2 linked regions of the Enteractinococcus fodinae genome follow. The protein of the gene in region 1 binds, or shares a complex with, the protein of each later gene. Links are inferred from orthologs where the notes say so. Each region holds a gene or a part of one and is shown in the gene's direction. Other genes may lie near its edges.

Region 1 (5,552 bases):
CGCCCAGTTCACAGTGGCTACAGGCCACCGTGGGCACAATATCGTGGTTGCCGAAGTCTTGGTCAGCTCGCACACCAGTCGAAGCCGGATCGAAAGTCGCCGGGGTTCCGCAGTCCAGACAACGATATGCATGTAACGATCCGTGTAAGTGCAAGACTTCTTGTGCTCCACCGCGTTCATGGAGGTCATCGACATTTTGTGTTGCTACCGTCAAAGCCCCGTCTTGGGTGGCCAAGTGCCGCTGCCAAGCGCCAATCTTTCGGTGACCATCGTTGGGGTTGACGCTACGCACGAGCATCGCCCGCCACACGTACCACGACCACACTGTCGAGGGGTTGGCGCGGAATGCCGCTTCGGTTGCCAATTCTTCGGGTGCAAAACGCTCCCACAGGCCTGTCTGGGCATCACGAAACGTCGGCACGCCAGACTCCGCAGACATCCCCGCGCCGGAGAGCACCACCACCGAGCGAGCATCCTGAACCAGGAACGTTGCGCGTTGCATGTCAGATGTCATGAGTAAAGCTCCGGAAGAATGTCGCGAGCTGTGCCCTTCAGATACACGTCTGCTTCCTCGGACAGGGGCGTCATATTGGGATTGACCTCGATGACCTTGGCTCCGGCTGCTGAGGCGGCAATGGGCAGTGAAGCTGCCGGCTGGACAATATTTGATGTCCCCACCACGAGCGCCACGTCTGCCGAACGAACTGCATCCAAGGCCTCATCCATAGCGCCTTGTGGCAGCATCTCTCCGAACATCACAATATTGGGGCGAAGAAATCCGTGGTCACACCGCGTACACGCTGGAGGTTCGTCCAGTGTTAATTGGTCCAGGTCAGGCCGCGCCTGTAACTGCTCTTCGGTTGCCCTCTCTAGTGCGTAGTCCGCTGGAGCATCGCATTCGAAGCACCGAAAAGTGAACGTTGTGCCGTGTAAATGAGCCAGCACTTCCGCATCGGCACGTTCGTGCAAATCATCAATATTCTGCGTGATAATATCCAGGGCTCCGCCGCGGGCGTGCAACTGTTTTTGCCATGTGCCAAGGGCAATATGTCCTTCATGAGGGGCCACTGCCCGCATGACCCGGGCCTGATGTAGCATCCAGGACCAAACCAAATCGGGTTGGTTTGCCATCGCTTCTGGTGTAGCGAGTTGCTCGGGGCTGTATTTTTCCCACAGTCCTGTTTGGGCGTCACGAAAGGTGGGGACCCCCGATTCAGCAGACATGCCGGCCCCTGTCAGGACCGCTACTCGTTGAGCACCCTCAATAATCTCTTGAGCTTCGCGCATCGCGCCGTCTGACACTGTCCTCATACCCACCACTGTAGGTCAGCACCGAAAGTGAACACCAGCTTCGGCAGGGAGCCCGGGTAGGGCCAAGAAAACCAGCGGCGCCTGCTGTAGCCGGGTTACGGAACAGCAGGCGCCGGAATAGTCAGCCAGAGATGACTTCAGACTGGTTGTTATCGTGCAGGAAGTTCGAAGTCGATGTCCGAGCCCTCGGCGGATTCAAGCTCGACCTCCCAGCGTAGTTCGTCGCCGTCCTCGTCGAGTTCGATCTGTTCAAACGTGGCTTCTGGGTGAGCATCGAACGATTCATTCAATGCTGCGGTCACCGTAACAGTAGCCTGCTCGGCCTTGGCAATCTTGTCGTCATCGGTGTCACTGTCGTCTTCAGTAATCTCGCCGCCGGCGGTGACGTCGAGTTCCTGAAGTTCGCTCTCGACCACGATCTCGACTTCATACTGCGCGGTGTCGTCATCATCACGGTCAATACTGACGATGAAACCATCGGCGTATTCTGCTTCTACAGCCGTTACGACATCAAACACCGGATCTCCACCCAGTGGCTCTACATCCTCGGCCTCCGCAGTAGTGTCGCCAGGAGTAGTCTCCTCGGCTGTGGCGGCATCGTCGGTGGCATCTTGCTGCTCACCGTCAGTGGCGCCCTGTTCCGTCTCATTAGGGTCGACTGTTTCGACTTCCTGATCTGGCGGTTGCTGTTCGCCAGCGTCATCGGTAGTACAGGCAGTCATCAAGCCCAGAGCGGCCGCTCCAGCGATCCCGATGAATAGTCTCGATTGGCGAGCGTTGGTATTCGTCAGCATAAAACTCCTAACCTTCGGTGGAATTTTCATTTCATGTTATTTATCGAAGATGGGCCTGAAAAGGTCCAACTAATTCCCAGTGTAACCACGAGTACTTTCAGGTTCGAGACATCACTGCCCACTGATTTGTGCCTACCCGATCATGACGGCTTCAAATACGCCGGCACGTCCGGGACCATTGCTGGTCTTATCCACAGAGATCACGCCGCTGTTGGGTTGTCCAGACCTCCTCGACATAGACTATGGACATGGCAGGACGCATCACTCGGGAATCCATCGATAAGGTACTAGAAGCAACAGACTTGAAAACAGTTGTTGAAGAACACGTCTCACTTCGCACTGCCGGTATCGGCTCGTATAAGGGGCTGTGCCCTTTTCATGATGAACGCTCCCCATCTTTTCATGTCACGCCGTCCAAGGGCTTCTACCACTGCTTCGGTTGCCAAGAATCCGGCGACGCAATCAAGTTCATCATGGAAACCGAACACACCTCGTTTTCCGAAACTGTCGAGCTGCTGGCGGCACGAACCAATATCAGTCTGGAGTACGAGGAAGGTGGCGCTCCTGAACAGCAGACAGTGGCACCCCGACAACGCTTGTTACAAGCGCACCAAATCGCCGACGAATTTTATCAGCAGGCGCTGACCTCTCCGGCGGCCTCCCACGCCCGGGCCTTCCTCCACGAGAAAGGCTTCACGCAACAAGACGCCGAGTTATTCGGGGTGGGATATGCCCCAGACGGGTGGAACGAGCTGCTGTCACATTTACAACAGCGTGGGTTTACCCTAGAGGAGCTCACGGAGACCGGGCTGTTTTCCGAAGGCCGCCGGGGACTCTATGACCGCTTCCGGAACCGGTTGATGTGGCCGATCAAAGACATGACCGACAATACAATCGGCTACGGCGCTCGCCAGCTTGATGAAAACGACAAAGGTCCGAAGTACCTCAACACGCCTGAAACTCCGCTGTATAAGAAATCTCAAGTGCTCTACGGCCTCAACATGGCCAAAAAACACATCGCGCGGGAACGCCAGCTGGTGGTCGTCGAAGGATACACCGATGTCATGGCAGCACATCTTGCCGGCATTCAGACAGCCGTGGCAACTTGCGGGACGGCATTCGGTGAAGGCCACGTCAGGATCGCACGGCGGCTCATCACCGATGACGGCTCTGGCGGGGAAATCATTTTCACGTTCGACGGCGACGAAGCGGGGCAGAAGGCTGCGATGCGTGCCTTCGAATTTGATAACCAAATCGTGGCACAGACTTTTGTCGCGGTAGCTCCTGCGGGACAAGACCCCAACGATTTGCGTCAACACTATGGTGACGAAGCCGTCCGGGAACTCATCAAAGGCCGAACTCCACTTTTTGAGTTCGCTATTCGAACACGGCTCAAAGAATACAATCTTGATTCCGTGGAAGGACGAACAGGTGCGCTGCATTATGCAGCCCCGATCGTCAAAGAAATTCGAGACCCAATCATGCGCGATGGGTACATTCGCGAATTGGCCGGTTGGCTGGGCATGGACGTGGATGTTGTCCATCAAGCAGTTCAACGCGCCACAAAAGCGACCAGCGCTCGGAAACCCGCGGAACCATCTGAGCCGCAGCAGAGTGCAGCCGGGTCTCAGCTGTTCCGGCCGGACTTGCGTGACCCAGTTGCCAGGATGGAAAAAGAGGCGTTGGAAGTTATTTTGCAACGTCCTGAAACGTTGTCCCAGGAACAATGGAAAGCTCTGTACAGCTCTTCATTTAAAGTACCGGTCTATAACGCGATCCAGACGGCGGTATTGGCTGCGGCACGGAACGCTCAAGATACAACCAATTGGGTCCAACACGTCACTGCTGAAGCGCCTGAAGCCCTCTACTCATTCGTCACGGAGCTTGCGGTAGCACCCCTGCCGGCATCATCCGAAGAAGAGGTGATTCGGTATTCGCGTGACATCATGAATCGTCTACTCGAAATGCAGATTACCGAGCAAAAAGCAGAGCTAATCGGTAGGCTTCAGCGGTGGAATTCGCAAGAGGACCCCGAAGGATTCCAGGCCATCCAACAGCGCCTAGTCGAACTCGAAAACCAACGGCGTTTCCTGCGCCCAATTGACTAGTAATCATCGGGGCAGAAAACGCCGTGGTGAAAGCCAAAATTGAATTTCGGCAGGACCTCAAGGGTGTGAAGTTATAGGGGTTGTGGAGTCGCGGTTAAAGAGCCCAAGAGACTGAGTTACCAACCAGCCCAACTGTTGAAGTGGCGTTGCTCTCGCCAGCGCCTTCTACATCAGTGCCGTCATCAGCGGGATCCTCTTGCATTGGATCCTCGGCTGGGTCTTGGTTCGGATCTTCTGCTGGATCCTCCATATTGGGATCCTGAGCGGGTTCCTCTTGCATGCCTGGCTCAGCAGGCTCCTCTTCTGGGGTGGTGTCCTCCGCACAAGCGGTAAACAGCGCAAGTGCAGCGACTCCTGCGAAACCGGCGTACAGCTTGGAACGTTTAGAATTGGTTATCTTAAACACAGGGTTTATCTCCTTCGTTCTGTCAGTTCTTCCGTTGTATGTGGTTTTCAGCGATGGTCCTCGAGAGGTCCAATCTGCCCAAAAGTCTATCGGGTCACACTCATTTTTTGCACCCTCCTGCAATGTGGAGGCCTGCTGGAAACGGCAGGATTCCCCCGATTCGACATCTGGAAAAGGAGTCTGCTATAGTATTCATTTGTTGCCTTCCCCCATAGCTCAACGGCAGAGCACTCGACTGTTAATCGAGGGGTTACTGGTTCGAATCCAGTTGGGGGAGCGAACAGGCCCCGTCCAGTAGGACGGGGCCTTCTGTTTTTCCAGATCCCCTCGGCACGCATGGATCGTTGCGATGGCAGGCAAGGCCGGCGTCGGGGGCTTCAGCGTTTTTCCGCTTTATCTCCTCACCTAAGACGAGATTCCCTCATGGACCACCCAGGCTCAACGGGGGTCTTAGCTGATCCCAGAGAGGGTCGGGGAGGAAAAATTAGGGGCTTCATGACCTTGGTCAACCATTCAGTGCCTGTTCAGAAAGTTCACACAAAACTCTATGGCGCGTAGGCGCGTTTCACACCTCTTTTGGTGTGTATGGTCAGTGCAAAGTCTCAGTCGAAGGACAATTGCTTGGGTGCCCTGGCGTAAGGAAGGCTGGAGACATGTGGATTGGCTGGAATGAATTCGATATTTTGCTCGGCGACGTACACTCCCTGAAATCCAAGCGTTCCGTTGTGAGGCCTATCGTGGCTGAAATTCGAAAACGCTTTCAGATCTCTGTCGCCGAAGTCGAGGACGCAGAACTGTATCAACGCACTCGCATTGGAGTCTCTCTGGTTAGCGGAGATAGAAACCATATCGCAGAGACTCTGCAGAGGGTCGAAGAAGCGGTAGCCCAGCGTCCTGAAATTGAGTTGCTCTCCTCCAAAATGCGCCTTGTGC
Region 2 (4,918 bases), 1.8 Mb from region 1 along the record:
GGCATCTGCTGAGCCGGCGGTGACCGTCAGTTCGGCTTCACCCAGATCAGCGGCGAAGACCCCACGGGCCCACTTGGCTAAGTCAGGGTCAATGACCGGTTGGCCATACAGTACAGGTTCATCTGCGGTGAGTTGGGCTAGCGCTGTGGTCGCATCTGGCAGAAGATCAGGATCAGGGTTGCCCGAAGCAATATCAACCAGACCCGGCGCGTGCGTGAAGCCTTCTTGGGGGAGTGGTTGGAGGTCCACGATTCTCGTACCGGCTCGTCCCCGGGTGACAGCTACCCCAGCCTGTACCAGCAGGCCATATGCGGCGACGACAGTATTCCGATTAACTGAAAGCTGCTCGGCCAACGCCCGGACTGGTGGCAAGCTCGCGCCGGGCTCCAACTGCCCGGTGTCGACCAGGTCGCGTACCGCTTCGGCGATCTCAGCGGCGGTACGTGCGGTGATCGACGCGATCGGGTCAGACGCGGGAGATGACTCGGGCACTAAAGCTCCTCCACAAGCCGTCTAAGACGGGCTTTTTAGGGTCGAATATCTGCCTCTATGTTACATTTTTGACATGTCCACGCCTGAGAATCAGCCAGATGTCGCCGTTACCGAAGAGCAATTCCGAGAAGCTCTTGCTGAAGTCCAACACAATATTGCGGCCGCTGCCGCCCGCGTCGATCGGGACCCGGCCGAAATCCGGCTCTTACCGGTATCCAAGACCGTGCCTGAAGCACGACTCCGGGCTGCTTATGCCGCAGGTGTGACCCAGTTTGGCGAGAATAAGGTACAAGAAGCTGAGGCGAAGGCACAGGCTATGGCCGATCTCGATGCGCACTGGGCGATTATTGGTCCATTACAGTCCAATAAGACTCGTGAAGTCGCCGAGTTTGCCCATGAGTTTCAGGCACTTGATCGGCTTCGGATCGCTAGACGCCTCGACACGCACTTGAAGGAACTTGGCCGGACCCTAGAAGTGTATGTACAGGTCAACGTTTCGGGTGAAGAGGCGAAGTCTGGTCTGCACCCCAACGAAGTTGAAGACTTCCTCGAAGAACTTCGGGAATTTGATGCCCTGCATCTCAAGGGGTTGATGACGATGGCCGTACATACTGATGATGAGCAGCTCATCCGCCAGAATTTTGCGATTTTACGTGAGTTGCGGGATGAGTTACGCAAGCGCCGACCGGAGTTGATCGGTGAGGGCGGGTTGTCGATGGGAATGACTAATGACTATCAGCTCGCGATCGAAGAGGGCGCCACGGTAGTGCGCGTAGGAACCGCGATCTTCGGTGCGAGGGATTACTCGAAATAGTGTTATCCACAGCACTGTCCACAAGTGTGAATAAATTACAGAGCTGTAAGTCTCGCAGTCAACCCATTTTTGTAGGTGTTTTGTCGCCAGGTACCGATCTGTGCCTTGCCACCGGTCGACGCTGGTGCGCTAGGCGGCCCACACTAAGCTCCAGCGTCATTCCAGAACCCTGCTCTGGTAGGGCCTGAGTTCGCCTCGCAAGCTTTACCTAGAACAGATGTAAGGCCGGAGAGGTTCGCCGCGACGACGTAAATAGTGTGTCAAAGGTCACGAACTCAGATCGGTGAACAATCTGCGCATGTTTTGTTGCTTGTAACTTCACATTCATCTTCCACCGAAGTGGGTTTAATCTCGCCAAAAGTTCCTTTCAAGCACCTGATCGCTCTTTTCGGGATCCCACTTGAAATTTCTCGAACTTTTAGTGACTCGTTCGCGTCCTTCGCGACATACCGGAGAATACGCCGAACTCTCGCGAAATGACATGAATGTAGTTTACCCACAGCTTGTGTACAACCTGTGGATAATGCCTGTTGAAAGTGTGGACAGCGTGAAATTTCAATGAATTTCAGGATGTCAAATCGCAAAAAATAGGGGTATTAATTTCTTAATTCACAGCCTGTGGGCATTGAATCTCCATGTCAGACAGGGGTGTGTGGATAGTGCGCATAAGTATTCCACCTCTATTCCACAGCTTGTGCACAACCTGTGCAAAGTAATCCACAAGTTATCCACAAAAGGGTGGTTATCCACAGTTGATCGTGTGCCTTTCGCGGAGTATCGTCATCGGGTACTAGCTCGTAGCGGCCGGTATTGGCATATAGAAATATGCGTGCATCGGCCGTCCTACGAGCTCAAGTTTTGAGGCATTCTGCTGCCGGGGTAGGGGAGGGCACTTTTAAGAGAACAATGGCAAACTTTAACGCAATGGAAACTGCCAACGGAGTGTCAGCGAACCCTAGAACTCCACCTCAAGACCTTGACGCGGAGCGCTCTGTTCTGGGCGCGATGATGCTCTCTACTGACGCGATCGCCGAAGTCTCGGAAATCTTGCGTCCCAATGACTTTTATTCCCCAGGTCATGAGCTGGTCTATACAGCTATTACCGACCTCTTTGCAGCCGGTGAGCCCGCCGATGCGATCACCGTGACCTCTATGTTGGATCGCCGTAAGGAACTGTCGCGTGTCGGCGGTGCCGCGGAAATCCACACGCTGGTTCAGGCTGTCCCGACAGCAGCCAACGCCTCGTTCTACGCCGAAATCGTCGCCGAGAAGGCGATTCTGCGCCGTATCGTCAACGTCGGTGCCAAGATCTCTCAGATGGGCTACAGCGCCGACGGAGAAGTCGAAGAGATCGTCAACGAGGCGCAAGCCGAGATATACAAGGTCGGGGAAAACCGCACCGGTGATGATTACGTCGCACTGGGTGACATCCTGGCCGAAACCATCGATGAGATCGAAGCGGCATCCACCACCGGGGATGGCTTGTCCGGGGTGCCCACCAACTTTGACGAGTTCGATGAGCTGACCCAGGGACTCCACGGCGGACAAATGGTCGTCATCGCCGCCCGTCCGGCAGTTGGGAAGTCGACGCTGGGCTTGGACTTTGCTCGTGCGGCCGCCATTGGTCACGGGATGACCACTGCGTTTTTCTCCTTGGAAATGTCGAAAACCGAAATCGCCATGCGGCTGCTGTCGGCCGAGGCAACCATCTCACTGCAAGACTTGCGTAAAGGCACCCTGGATGAGGGCCAATGGCGCAAGATGGCACTGACCTTGCAGAAGCTCAACGAAGCACCGTTTTTCATCGACGACTCACCGAACATGTCGATGATGGAAATTCGCGCGAAGTGTCGCCGGTTGAAACAGCAGCACAACCTCAAGATGGTCGTGCTGGACTATCTGCAGCTGATGAGCTCGGGCAAGCGCGTGGAATCCCGCCAGCAAGAGGTGGCCGAATTCTCGCGTGCGCTGAAACTGTTGGCCAAAGAACTTGAGGTTCCGGTTATTGCGTTGTCACAGCTGAACCGTGGCTCTGAACAACGTACTGATAAGCGCCCGCAGGTCTCGGATCTGCGTGAGTCCGGTTCGATTGAACAGGATGCGGACATGGTCATCTTGTTGCACCGTGAGGACATGTACGACAAGGAATCTCCGCGTGCTGGTGAAGCTGACCTGATTGTCGCCAAGCACCGTAACGGTCCGACAAAAACCATCGAACTCGCGTTCCAGGGCCACTACTCACGGTTCGCCAACATGGCGCCATCGGATGGTGGGTTCTAGCCATTCACCGCACCGGGTGCCATTTGGCATACTGGTGACATGGCAACATCCAAGTTTTCCCCCAGTCGTCGCTCCGCAGTTCCCAGATTCCAAGTCATGGACATCGTCGGCGATGTCGAGGCTATGAAAGCCCAAGACTACGACGTCATTTCGCTGGGTGCCGGTGAACCCAGCGGGGGAGCGCCCGCAGCGGTGAACCGTGAGGCAGCCCGCCTGCATAACGCCGATGTGCCGATCTTCAACTACACCCCATCATTGGGCACTCGGAAACTGCGCGAAGCGATCGCAGGACACTACCGCCGGTGGTACGACCTCGAGATCGGGTACGAATCGGTTGCCGTCACCACGGGCTCCTCGGGCGCATTCGTGGCAAGTTTTCTGGCTGCTTTTGACGTCGGGGACCGAGTCGGACTGGCCCGACCCGGGTATCCTGCCTACCGCAATATTTTGCGCGCGCTCGATGTCGATGTCGTTGATTTACCCGCCGGGGTGGAATCCAACTTCCGCTTCGACGTCAATCGCCTGGCGGAGTGTCACGCACAACAACCCTTGGACGGGCTGATCCTGGCCTCCCCGAATAACCCGACCGGCACGATGGTGCCGCGCGAAGATATGCGCCAACTCGCGATCTGGTGCGCCGAAAATGGGGTGCGACTGATTTCAGATGAGATCTACCACGGCATCACCTTTGGAGAAGACCGCGGGACCTCGGCTTGGGAGTATGACCGCAACGCAATCGTCATCTCCTCATTTTCCAAATACTGGGGCATGCCCGGCTGGCGTCTCGGGTGGATGCTCATGCCCGAAGACTTAGCTCCGGCGGTCTCTGGGCTGGCCGGATCCATCTCACTGTGCCCGCCGGCCGCCGGTCAATATGCCGCCATCGCAGCCTTCACCGATGACGCCTACGCCGAAGCGGATGCCGAGGTCGCCGAGTTCGCCCGGACCCGGCAGCTGGTGTTGGATAACGTCGAACGCCTTGAGTGGCGCAATGCCGCCCCCGCAGACGGGGCGTTCTACTACTATGCACAACCGTCGAAAAAGATTTTGAACCACTACGGGAATACGGTGGCGTACGCCGCGGACATGTTGCAGCGTGCTCACGTTGCCGTCATTCCAGGGGTCGATTTCGACGGTGTCGAGGGGGATCAGTTCATCCGCATTTCCTTTGCCGCCGGGTACGAAGCTGTGGCCCGTGCCATTGAGCGCATCGTCGAATTCAACGCGACCATCGACTAACTCGGCGCGACGAGCTTGCTGACAATTGGCTGAAAGTTCACTCAAATCGGATGACATTCTCAGGAATTCCCGTTAGCGTCGTTAACGAACCTG

The links. The genes of interacting proteins can lie anywhere in the genome.
Region 2: the proteins of dnaG (region 1) and dnaB are in contact, whole or in part, in a crystal structure (PDB 2R6A), measured with the Geobacillus stearothermophilus proteins. The link is inferred for Enteractinococcus fodinae from one-to-one orthologs. Residues at the interface, in WP_049624496.1 of Geobacillus stearothermophilus: Lys456, Leu457, Leu458, Pro459, Ala460, Asn463, Ala464, Leu467, Leu535, Leu536, Ile537, Ala538, Gln544, Glu545, Asp548, Tyr549, His552; in WP_033016901.1 of Geobacillus stearothermophilus: Ser13, Glu15, Ala16, Gln18, Glu91, Leu92, Asp94, Ala95, Val96, Pro97, Thr98, Ala99, Ala100, Asn101, Tyr104, Tyr105, Ile108.

Annotation. Positions count from the first base shown.
Region 1 is NZ_JAVDYJ010000001.1:1,833,494-1,839,045, reverse strand. What follows is about bases 1,843-4,783. They hold dnaG (DNA primase), read left to right. Parts: upstream 1,843-2,353; coding sequence 2,354-4,213; downstream 4,214-4,783. Other genes in these bases: J2S62_RS08545 (hypothetical protein), read right to left, coding at 4,308-4,619; J2S62_RS08555 (hypothetical protein), read right to left, coding at 1,843-2,105. In the rest of the region: J2S62_RS08565 (NAD-dependent deacylase), read right to left, coding at 1-514; J2S62_RS08560 (SIR2 family NAD-dependent protein deacylase), read right to left, coding at 511-1,311; more of J2S62_RS08555, read right to left, coding at 1,461-1,842; J2S62_RS08535 (DUF503 domain-containing protein), read left to right, coding at 5,273-5,552. UniProt on the Escherichia coli protein: RNA polymerase that catalyzes the synthesis of short RNA molecules used as primers for DNA polymerase during DNA replication.
Region 2 is NZ_JAVDYJ010000001.1:56,534-61,451, forward strand. What follows is about bases 1,554-4,399. They hold dnaB (replicative DNA helicase), read left to right. Parts: upstream 1,554-2,212; coding sequence 2,213-3,586; downstream 3,587-4,399. Other genes in these bases: J2S62_RS00270 (pyridoxal phosphate-dependent aminotransferase), read left to right, coding at 3,626-4,399. Also shown: J2S62_RS00255 (aminotransferase class I/II-fold pyridoxal phosphate-dependent enzyme), read right to left, coding at 1-492; J2S62_RS00260 (YggS family pyridoxal phosphate-dependent enzyme), read left to right, coding at 566-1,306; more of J2S62_RS00270, read left to right, coding at 4,400-4,825; J2S62_RS00275 (CsbD family protein), read left to right, coding at 4,876-4,918. UniProt on the Escherichia coli protein: The main replicative DNA helicase, it participates in initiation and elongation during chromosome replication. Travels ahead of the DNA replisome, separating dsDNA into templates for DNA synthesis.